One region of the Actinoplanes digitatis genome, then DNA from elsewhere that is predicted to be linked to it. Evidence: riboswitches for the same ligand, from Rfam matches in the RefSeq annotation. Region 1 holds a riboswitch; the other holds the start of a gene.
The links. A riboswitch is a leader RNA that binds a small molecule or an ion and turns the genes downstream of it on or off. The one in region 1 is predicted to bind S-adenosylmethionine.
Positions count from the first base shown of each region.

Region 1 (4,924 bases):
CGGCGATGCCGCCGAGGTCCTCGAGGACGGCCTCGACGAACCAGCGGCCGGGTGCCATGTCACCCTGCTGCCGCTGCTCGTACGCCAGGCGGGTCTTGACCGTGCCGCCGCGCACGCCCTCGGTCTTGACCTCGAGCCAGCACTGCCCGGAGTCGAGATACGTCCGCGTCCGGATCTTGAACCGACGGCGGCGGCGCAGCGCGGTGAGCCGGAAACAGACGAGGTCGGCGGTGTCGAAGTAGACCGAGCCGTACCGGAAGAGCCGGAGGCCGTCGATGTCGAGGATCCGCGCGTCGCGGCCGATGGCCGGCAGCAGCCGGGCCAGGTCGTCCAGCGCGAGCACGTACTTGCGGTCCCGCCTGATCTGGAGCTCGGCCTGCGCGGTGAGCTCGTCGAGCCCGATCGGCCCCAGCCCCGCGAGCCCGTCCAGCCGGTCGCCGACGGTCCGGGCGGGCGTGGTGGTCACCGCTGCGCGCCCGCCGTCGCGGCCGGACGGCCGGCGGTGGCCGCGGGCGCCGCGCCGGCCCGGCGGGAGTAGCGGACCTCGACCGCCGTGGTCTCGCTGACCAGGTCGACCCTCTCGACCGAGACGGCGTGCACCCGCGCGCCGAGCAGCTGCTCGAGCTTGGCGACCAGGGCCACCTCGTCGGTGATCGCCGAGTCGAGGACGAGGACCTGGCGCCGGTAGCCGCGGAACAGCCGGGGGTGGTCACCGAGGTACATGACGGCGAGGATCAGCGCCATCATCCCGGGCGCGAGCCAGGCCGAGCCGCCGCCGAGCGGGCCGAGGATGCCCAGGGCCAGCGCGGAGAAGTAGTAGGCGACCTCGTGCTGGTCCAGCTCGGTCGAGCGCAGCCGGATGATCGAGAGCACGCCGAAGAGCCCGAGCCCGAGCCCGGCCCCGACGGTGCTCGCGCTGAGCGAGCCGGCAACGGCCAGCACCCCGACATTGACACCGAGGTACGCGACGACGAGATCTCGGCGGCGGTGACGCGGGAAGTAGAGCCCGAAGACGAGCAGGCAGACCGCAACGAGGTCGATCGCGAACAGAACGAGCCGAGGCATGACGGGGCCCTTCCCTCAAGGCATTCGGAGTGGCGGCCGGGTGAACATCCGGCAACAGATCCATGACTTTCAATGGAGACTAGGGTCCCGGCCCGGGAACCAACCTCAGAGAATGCTGTGAATCAATCGACCATCATCTATCAAGAGGGAAGGACGTCGCTCACACCTCGGGACGGTCTGCTCCGATTTCGCCGCCCGCGTCGTAAGGTGTTGGAAACACAACTGAATACCTCATCCAGAGGGGCTGAGGGAACGGCCCGATGACGCCCCGGCAACCACCGCGCATGTCTCGATGACGAGGCCGCGTGCGGCAGGTGCTAATTCCGTCCCCATGTGCGTCGCACGACGCCCGGGGAAAGATGAGAGGAAGGCCTCATTATGACGTCGGCCGTCGACGCCCCCAGCAAGTCCCTCAGCCCCGCCCGCGCGCTCGTCTGCCGTGGTTGCGGCGCCGAATTCCCGCTCGTCGCGCAGCACGCCTGTTACGAGTGTTTCGGCCCCCTCGAGGTCGCCTACGACCCCGCCGCGCTCGCCGCGGTCACCCGCGAGCAGATCGAGGCCGGCCCGCAGAACATCTGGCGCTACGCCGCCCTGCTGCCCACCGGGCAGGACCCCGCAACCCGGGTCACCCTCGACCCCGGCCTCACCCCGCTGGTCGGCGCCGCCGCCCTGGCCGCCGAGATCGGGCTGCGGGCGCCGCTCTGGGTCAAGGACGACTCCGCCAACCCGACCCACTCCTTCAAGGACCGGGTCGTCTCCGTCGCGCTCACCGCCGCCCGCGAGCTGGGCTTCACCCGGTTCGCCTGCGCGTCGACCGGCAACCTGGCCAACTCCGTCGCCGCGCACGCCGCCCGCGCCGGCGTGCCGTCCATCGTCTTCATCCCCGGCGATCTCGAACAGGGCAAGGTCATCACCACCGCCGTCTACGGCGGCGACCTGGTCGCGATCGACGGCTCCTACGACGACGTCAACCGGCTGTGCGGCGAGCTCGTCGAGACCGACGAGTTCGAGGACACCGCGTTCGTCAACGTGAACGTGCGACCTTTCTACGCCGAGGGTTCGAAGACGCTGGGTTACGAGGTCGCCGAGCAGCTCGGCTGGCGCATCCCCGCACAGGTGGTCGTGCCGATGGCCAGCGGCGAGCTGCTCACCAAGATTGACAAGGCGTTCAGCGAGCTGGTGGAGATCGGCCTGGTCGAGGCGCCCGAGGGCGGCTGGACCGTCTTCGGTGCACAGTCGGCCGGCTGCAACCCCATCGCCACGGCCCTGCACAACGGCACCGACCAGATCATCCCGGTGAAGCCGACCGGCATCGCGAAGTCGCTCAACATCGGCGACCCGGCCGCCGGCGCGTACGCGATCGAGGCCGTGACCCGCACCGGCGGCTGGATGGACTACGCCGGCGACGACGAGATCCGCGACGCCATCCAGCTGCTCGCCCGCACCACCGGCGTCTTCGCCGAGACCGCCGGCGGAGTCACCGTCGCGGTGCTCAGGAAGCTCGTCGCGAGCGGCCGGCTCGACCCCGACAAGGAGACCGTCGTCTTCAACACCGGCGAGGGACTGAAGACACTGGACGCCGTCGCCGGGCAGGTCGGACCCACTCACCGGATCAAGCCGTCGCTGCGCGGCGCCCGGGACGCCGGCCTCCTCGGATAACACAGAGTAGTCAAACCTCTGCCCAACGTTGAGAATTCCTTCCCCTGAGGACTTGCGGAAGGATCGCAGGCTCGGCAGGATGCTCTACGCGGGAGGACGTGACGCCGTACGCGGCCCCACCTTTGAGCTTGGCGACAATCTCCTAGGGGCCCAACGACCCAGTGCCGGAGGCGCTGTGCGTGCGTCCTCCCGACCAAATTCTTCCGCCTCAGCGCTTCAGTCGCCGCAGGCCCGGCCGCAGCGGCGCCTCGCGGTAACCGCCCAGTGCCAGCCCGGCATGCCGCTCGAACGCGTTGCGCGTGCCGGCCGTTCCGGTCATCGCCCAGGAGTAGCCGCAGCAGGCCCAGTACACGGGCCAGAACAGCGGGCCGAACACGGCGTACTGCCCGGCGTGCCGGCTCTCGTGTGCGAGCAGGCCGGCCCGGCTCTCGTGCAGCAGCCAGTCGGCCGTGCGCCTGGTGATGATCACCGAGCCGACCGTGAAGCAGGTCGCGGGCGGCATCTTGCGGCGGTATCCCTCGGCGATCAGGATCCCGCCCGGCCCGCGGCGGATCCTGGTGCCGCAGAGCACGGCGAGCCCGAGGCCGACGAGCGTGGTGCCGTTGACCGCGGTGAGCGCGGTCCGGATCGTGGCCCAGCCCACCTCAACGCGCCTCAGGCCCGGCGGCGCATCTGCAGCTCGGTCAGGGCCGGGATGACCGGGTGAGGCACCCGCTTGCCGGCGTCCCGGAAGCCCAGCCGCTCGTACGCCCGGACGGCCCGGTCGTTGCCGACCACCACCTCGAGCATCAGCTCGTGCCGGCCGATCGAGGCCGACCACTGCGCGACCGCCTCGATCAACTCGCCGAGCATGCCGCTGCCGCGGTGCGCCGGTGTGATGTAGACCGCGAAGATCACCGTCGCGTCCGGCTCCTCGGGCAGCACCGTGCCGCCGGCGTGGCCGATCAGCCGCCCGCCCGGGTCCGCGACGAACTGGGCCAGTTGGCTGCCGGAGGAGGCCTGCACGATGCGCCGCCGGTAGTCGGCGTGCGGCCGGGCCGCGGCCTGCGCCACCGTCTCCAGGAACGCGAGCGGGCTGTCGGCCAGCATCTCCAGCCGCAGTGCCCGCATCCGGGCCGTGTCGCCGGGCGTGACCCGGTGCACGGTGACGGGTGGCGCCAGGGTGCTGGTCATGGTGCCTTGCTACCCGGTCACCCGGCACGAGGCAAGTAGGACGCGGATATCGACCTCGTGTGCACGAACCGGGCGCACCCGGCCCCCGACCGTTCTGCTTGCACTCGACCCATCAGAGTGCTAAACAAGTGATTGGCACTCGCGCCACGTGAGTGCCAGCAGGTCGGGGCGGTGGGGTCACGGCAGCGGCACCGCCATCGGTGCCGGGGCACGGGACCGGTCGTCGCGGGCTTTCCGGCTCGACCTGAGGACGTCACATCGCCAGGTGGTGACGTCCGCAGCGTTCTCAACGTGCGGAACACGGGCCGGACCGGCCCGGCGCCGCGAATGTCCAGGAGGACACAGCCGAATGGCCAAGATCATCGCATTTGACGAGGAAGCTCGTCGCGGCCTCGAGAGTGGCATGAACCAGCTCGCGGACGCCGTCAAGGTGACGCTCGGCCCCAAGGGCCGCAACGTCGTGCTCGAGAAGAAGTGGGGCGCTCCCACCATCACCAACGATGGTGTGTCGATCGCCAAGGAGATCGAGCTCGAGGGCACCTTCGAGAAGATCGGCGCCGAGCTGGTCAAGGAGGTCGCCAAGAAGACCGACGACGTAGCCGGCGACGGCACGACGACGGCGACCGTCCTGGCCCAGGCCCTGGTCCGCGAGGGCCTGCGCAACGTCGCGGCCGGCGCGAACCCGATGGCGCTCAAGCGGGGCATCGAGGCCGCCGTCTCGGCCGTCTCCGAGGCCCTGTCGCAGCTCGCCAAGGACGTGGAGACCAAGGAGCAGATCGCCTCCACCGCCTCCATCTCCGCCGGTGACTCCACGGTCGGCGAGATCATCGCCGAGGCCATGGACAAGGTCGGCAAGGAAGGCGTCATCACCGTCGAGGAGAGCAACACCTTCGGTCTCGAGCTCGAGCTGACCGAGGGCATGCGCTTCGACAAGGGCTACATCTCGGCCTACTTCATGACCGACGCTGAGCGTATGGAGGCCGTCTTCGACGACCCGTACATCCTCATCGCGAACAGCAAGATCTCC
Region 1 covers NZ_JACHNH010000001.1:143,658-148,581, forward strand. The annotation lists gene BJ971_RS00635 (VTC domain-containing protein) at 1-466, opposite strand, end outside; gene BJ971_RS00640 (DUF4956 domain-containing protein) at 463-1,065, opposite strand; SAM riboswitch class I at 1,294-1,431, shown strand; gene thrC (threonine synthase) at 1,444-2,724, shown strand; gene BJ971_RS00650 (hypothetical protein) at 2,933-3,367, opposite strand; gene BJ971_RS00655 (GNAT family N-acetyltransferase) at 3,379-3,897, opposite strand; gene groL (chaperonin GroEL) at 4,247-4,924, shown strand, end outside.

Region 2 (4,924 bases), 3.6 Mb from region 1:
CGGGCTCGCCGAGGGCGACGCGCACGTGATCCGCAACGCGGGCGGCGTCATCACCGCGGACCAGCTGCGCAGCCTGGCGATCAGCCAGCGGCTGCTCGGCACCACCGAGATCATCCTGATCCACCACACCGACTGCGGGATGCTGACCTTCACCGACGACGACTTCAAGGAGAGCATCCGGCAGGAGGTCGGCATCCGGCCGCCGTGGGCGGCGGAGGCCTTCCCCGACCTGGACGAGGACGTACGGCAGTCGGTGCGCCGCGTGCTCGAGGACCCGTTCATCCCGGTGAAGGGCTCGGTCCGGGGCTTCGTCTACGAGGTCGAGACCGGCAGGCTGCGCGAGGTCAAATGAGCCGCTCCCCCGTAGCCCCACCGAGGGCTACGGGGGTACCGGTTGCTCAGAACGCGGCCAGCACCGAGCCCTGGTACTTGTCCTCGATGAACTTCTTCACCTCGGCGGAGTGCAGCAGCTTCTCCAGCTTGACCACCCGGGCGTCGCCCTCGTCGCCGGCGCGGACCACGACCAGGTTCGCGTACGGGTTGTCCTGGCCGGCCTCGAGCGCGAGCGCGTCCTTGGCCGGGCTCAGGCCGGTCTCGATCGCGTAGTTCCCGTTGATCACCGACACCGCGGTGTCCTCGAGGCTGCGCGGCAGCTGGGCGGCCTCGAGCGCCTTGAACTCGAGGTTCTTCGGGTTGGTCGCGATGTCCTTCTCGGTCGCCTTGACGCCGACGCCGTCCTTGAGCGTGATGAGCCCGTTCTTCGCGAGCAGGTTCAGCGCCCGGCCGGAGTTGGACGGGTCGTTGGGGATGGCGACCACGCCGCCGGCCGGCACCTCGGCGAGCGTCTTGACCTTCTTGGAGTAGATGCCGAGCGGCTCGATGTGCACCGGCTTGAGCGCGGTGAACTTGTAGCCCTTCGCCGCGACCTCCTCCTCCAGGTAGGGGATGTGCTGGAAGTAGTTGGCGTCGATCTGCTTCTCCGCAAGCGCGACATTGGGCTGGATGTAGTCGTTGAACTCGACGACGTCGAGCTTGAGGCCCTCGGCCGCGGCCAGGTTGTCCTTGATGTAGTTCAGGATCTCGGCGTGCGGTACCGGGCTGACGCCCACCTTCAGGGTGTCGTCCGCGGCGGATCCGGAGTCGCCGCACGCCGCCAGGGCGAGGACGAGGCCGGTGGCGGCGAGGGCGGCGACGATCGGGCGGCGGCGCATGAGTGGTGCCTTTCGGTAGGGGTTATCGGTGGGACAGGCGCCGGACGACGAGGTCGCCCAGCGTCTGGATGGCTTGCACGAACACGACGAGGAGCACCACTGTCGCGATCATGACCTCGGTCTCGAAGCGCTGGTAGCCGTACCGGATGGCGAGGTCTCCGAGGCCGCCGCCGCCGACGACGCCGGCCATGGCGGAGTAGCCGACGAGCGCGACGACGGTGATGGTGAGGCCGGCGACCAGGCCCGGGCGGGCCTCGCGGAGCAGGACCTTGCCGACGATCTGACGCCGGGACGCGCCCATGGCGACCGCGGCCGAGACGACGTCGCCGGGTACCTCGCGGATCGCCGTCTCGACGATGCGGGCGTAGAACGGGATGGCGCCGATGGTCAGCGGCACGATCGCCGCGGTGGTGCCGATGGTGGTGCCGACCACCGCGCGGGTGAACGGGATGACCGCGACCAGCAGGATGATGAACGGCAGCGACCGTCCGACGTTGACGATCAGGCCGAGCAGCGCGTTGAGCGGCGGCGCGGCGAGCAGCCCGCCGCGGTCGGTCAGCACCAGCAGGATGCCGAGCAGCAGGCCGCCGACGGCGGTGAGCAGGGCGGCGCAGCCGACCATCCAGGCCGTCTCCCGCAGCCCGGCCCAGAGCAGTTCGCTCAATTCCGGCCAGGTCACGCGGCCACCTCCGCCAGGGCGCCCCGCTCGCGCAGATGCCGCAGCGCCGGGGCGTTGTCGTCCGCGCTGCCGGGCAGCGCGATCCGCAGGCGCCCGGCGCGGGTCGCCGCGAGGCTCTGCACGGCGCCGTCGAGAATGCGCACGTCGAGGTCGAGGGCCCGGGCGAGCCCGGCCAGGATCGGCTCGTCGGCCGCCTCGCCGCTGACCGTGACGTCGACGACCGTCTCACCTGGCCGGTGCGGCGCCGGTGGCAGCGGGAAGAGCCCGCGGGCGAGCTCCGAACCGGGGCGGCGCAGCAGGTCGGCGACCTGCCCGGACTCGGCGAAGCGGCCGTCGCGCATGACCGCCGCCGAGTGGCAGATCCGCCTGACCACGTCCATCTCGTGGGTGATCAGCAGGATGGTCAGGCCGAGCCGCCGGTTCAGGTCGAGCAGCAGGTCGAGGATCGAGCCGGTGGTCTCCGGGTCGAGGGCGGAGGTCGCCTCGTCGGAGAGCAGGACCTGCGGCCCGGCGGCGAGCGCGCGGGCGATGCCGACGCGCTGCTTCTGGCCGCCGGAGAGCTGCGCCGGGTACGCGGCGGCGCGCTGCTCGAGCCCGACGAGCTCGAGCAGCTCCGCCACCCGGCGGGCCCGGTCGGCGCGCGGCATGCCGGTCACCTCGAGCGGCAACGCCACGTTGCCGGCGGCCGTGCGCGAGGAGAGCAGCGCGAAGTGCTGGTGCACCATGCCGACCCGGCGCCGGGCCGCGCGCAGCGGCCGCTCGCGCAGCGCCGTCAGCTCGAGGCCGTCGACGACGACCGTTCCCGCGTCGGGCCGCTCCAGCAGGTTGACGCAGCGCAGCAGCGTGCTCTTGCCGGCGCCGCTCTGGCCCAGCACACCGAAGATCTCGCCCTGCCGGACGCCGAGGTCGACGCCGTCGACGGCGACGACGTCGCGGCGCCGCGAGCGGTAGGTCTTGCGGAGATCCTCGATCTGAATCACGGATGCTCTCTCGAATCCTATAAAGCCGATAGGTATGCGAGGGGGAAAGCTAGTCCGTCGACACGGCCCGGACCAACCGGCTGTAACGATCATCACCGGCCTGTGCGGCCACACCGGCCGGAGCTGCTACGGTGCTCACCAGGTCATGAGTGCCAGCGTACAGCCCCGGCTTGCTGGCCGGCAACCCTTGTGTTCGCGATGGGGTGCTCCGGGTGAGGACCGGGCCGGCGTCGACAACGACGCGGGCAAGCGCGGGCCCCGTGGGGTCCCCGACCTCGCGGAGGCGCACGCCATGTCCCTGTTGCCGCAGCACACCGAGCTCGACGTCATCGGCGCCGGGCTCACCGTCCGGCTACCGGGCGGGGACACCGTCCCGTTCGCCCACCTCGACTACGCCGCGTCGGCACCCTGCGTCCGCGCCGCGGCCGACGCCGTCGAGGGCCTGCTGCCCTGGTACGGCAGCGTCCACCGCGGCGCGGGCGTCCGCTCCCGGACCTCGACGCTGGAGTACGAGCGCGCCCGCGACATCGTCGCGGGCTTCGTCGGCGCGCGGCCGGGCGACGCGGTGGTCTTCACCCGCAACACCACCGACGCGCTCAACCTGCTCGCCAGGTGCCTGCCGGCGGACGTCACCACGATCGTCTTCGACGGCGAGCACCACGCGAACCTGCTGCCCTGGCCGGCGACGCTGCGGCTGGCGACGCCGTCGAGCCCGGACGCGGCCGTCGAGGCCCTGGACCGGGCGCTGCGCTCGCTGCGCGGCCCGGCACTGCTCGCCGTCACCGGCGCGAGCAACGTGACCGGGGAGGTCTGGCCGGTCCGGCGCCTCGCCGACGTCGCGCACCGCCACGGTGCCCGCGTCGTCGTCGACGCCGCGCAACTGGCGCCGCACTCCCCCGTCGACCTCGCCGAGCTCGGCGCCGACTATCTGGCGCTGTCCGGCCACAAGCTCTACGCGCCGTTCGGCGCGGGCGTGCTGGCGGGCCGCGCCGACTGGCTGGACACGGCCGCGCCCTACCTGCGCGGCGGCGGCGCCAGCGCGTCCGTCGGCGACGACGCCGTCACGTGGGCCACCGGCCCGGCCCGGCACGAGGGCGGCACGCCGAACCTGCTCGGCGCGGTCTCCCTGGCGGCGGTCTGCGCGGCGCTGGGCCGGGCCGACCGGGCCGCGCTGCACGAGCGGGAGCAGAGCCTGCTGGCCCGGCTGCGCGACGGCCTGGCCGGGGTGCCCGGCGTCGCCGAGGTCAGCGCGTTCGGCGCCGCGCAGCCGCGGGTGGGAATCGTGTCGCTCGCGCTGCCCGGCGGCGACGCCGCGGAGGTCGCCGACCGGCTCGCCGACGAGCACGGCATCGGGGTGCGGGCCGGCCAGTTCTGCGCGCACCCGCTCGCACGCCGGCTCACCGGCGCCGCCGGCGTGACCGGCTGCGACACCGCGACGGCGGCCCTGCTGCGGGTCAGCTTCGGGCTGGGCACCACCGACGGCGACATCGACCGGTTCGTCGCCGCCATCGGCGCGCTGACCTCCGGCGCCGCCGGACGGCAGCTGGTCGGGGTGCGCGCCGGCCGGTGAGGTCAGGCGGGCGAGCCGAGCGGCGCGATAGCCTCCGTGACGACCCGCTGTGCCTGCTCGCAGGCCTGCGGGAGCACGTCGGCGGGCACCGCGTGGCTCAGCGCGTAGCCCTGCGCGAAGTCGCAGCTCATCTCGCGCAGCCGCAGCAGGGCCTGCACGTCCTCGACGCCCTCGGCGACAACGGACAGGCCGAGGTTGTGGCCCAGGTCGATCGCGCTGCGGACCATCACCGCGTCCGGTGTGCCCGTCGTCAGGTCGCGGACGAAGGTGCGGTCGATCTTCAGCTCGTCGGCCGGCACCCGGCGCAGCTGGGCCAGGGAGCTGAAGCCCGTGCCGAAGTCGTCCACCGACACGCTCACGCCGTGCTCGCGGACCTCGTGCAGTGCGCGCACCGCCCGATCCGGGTCGGCCATGATGCTGGTCTCGGTGAGCTCCAGGCGCAGCAGCTTCGGCGGCAGACCGGCCTCGTCAACGGTGCTCAGCA
Region 2 covers NZ_JACHNH010000001.1:3,758,260-3,763,183, reverse strand. The annotation lists gene BJ971_RS16255 (beta-class carbonic anhydrase) at 1-352, shown strand, start outside; gene BJ971_RS16250 (MetQ/NlpA family ABC transporter substrate-binding protein) at 399-1,211, opposite strand; gene BJ971_RS16245 (methionine ABC transporter permease) at 1,234-1,890, opposite strand; gene BJ971_RS41305 (methionine ABC transporter ATP-binding protein) at 1,887-2,870, opposite strand; SAM riboswitch class IV at 3,012-3,128, shown strand; gene BJ971_RS16235 (aminotransferase class V-fold PLP-dependent enzyme) at 3,163-4,440, shown strand; gene BJ971_RS16230 (putative bifunctional diguanylate cyclase/phosphodiesterase) at 4,443-4,924, opposite strand, start outside.
Region 2: it holds a riboswitch for S-adenosylmethionine, as region 1 does, so the genes downstream of both, BJ971_RS16235 (aminotransferase class V-fold PLP-dependent enzyme) here and thrC (threonine synthase) in region 1, are expected to answer to the same signal.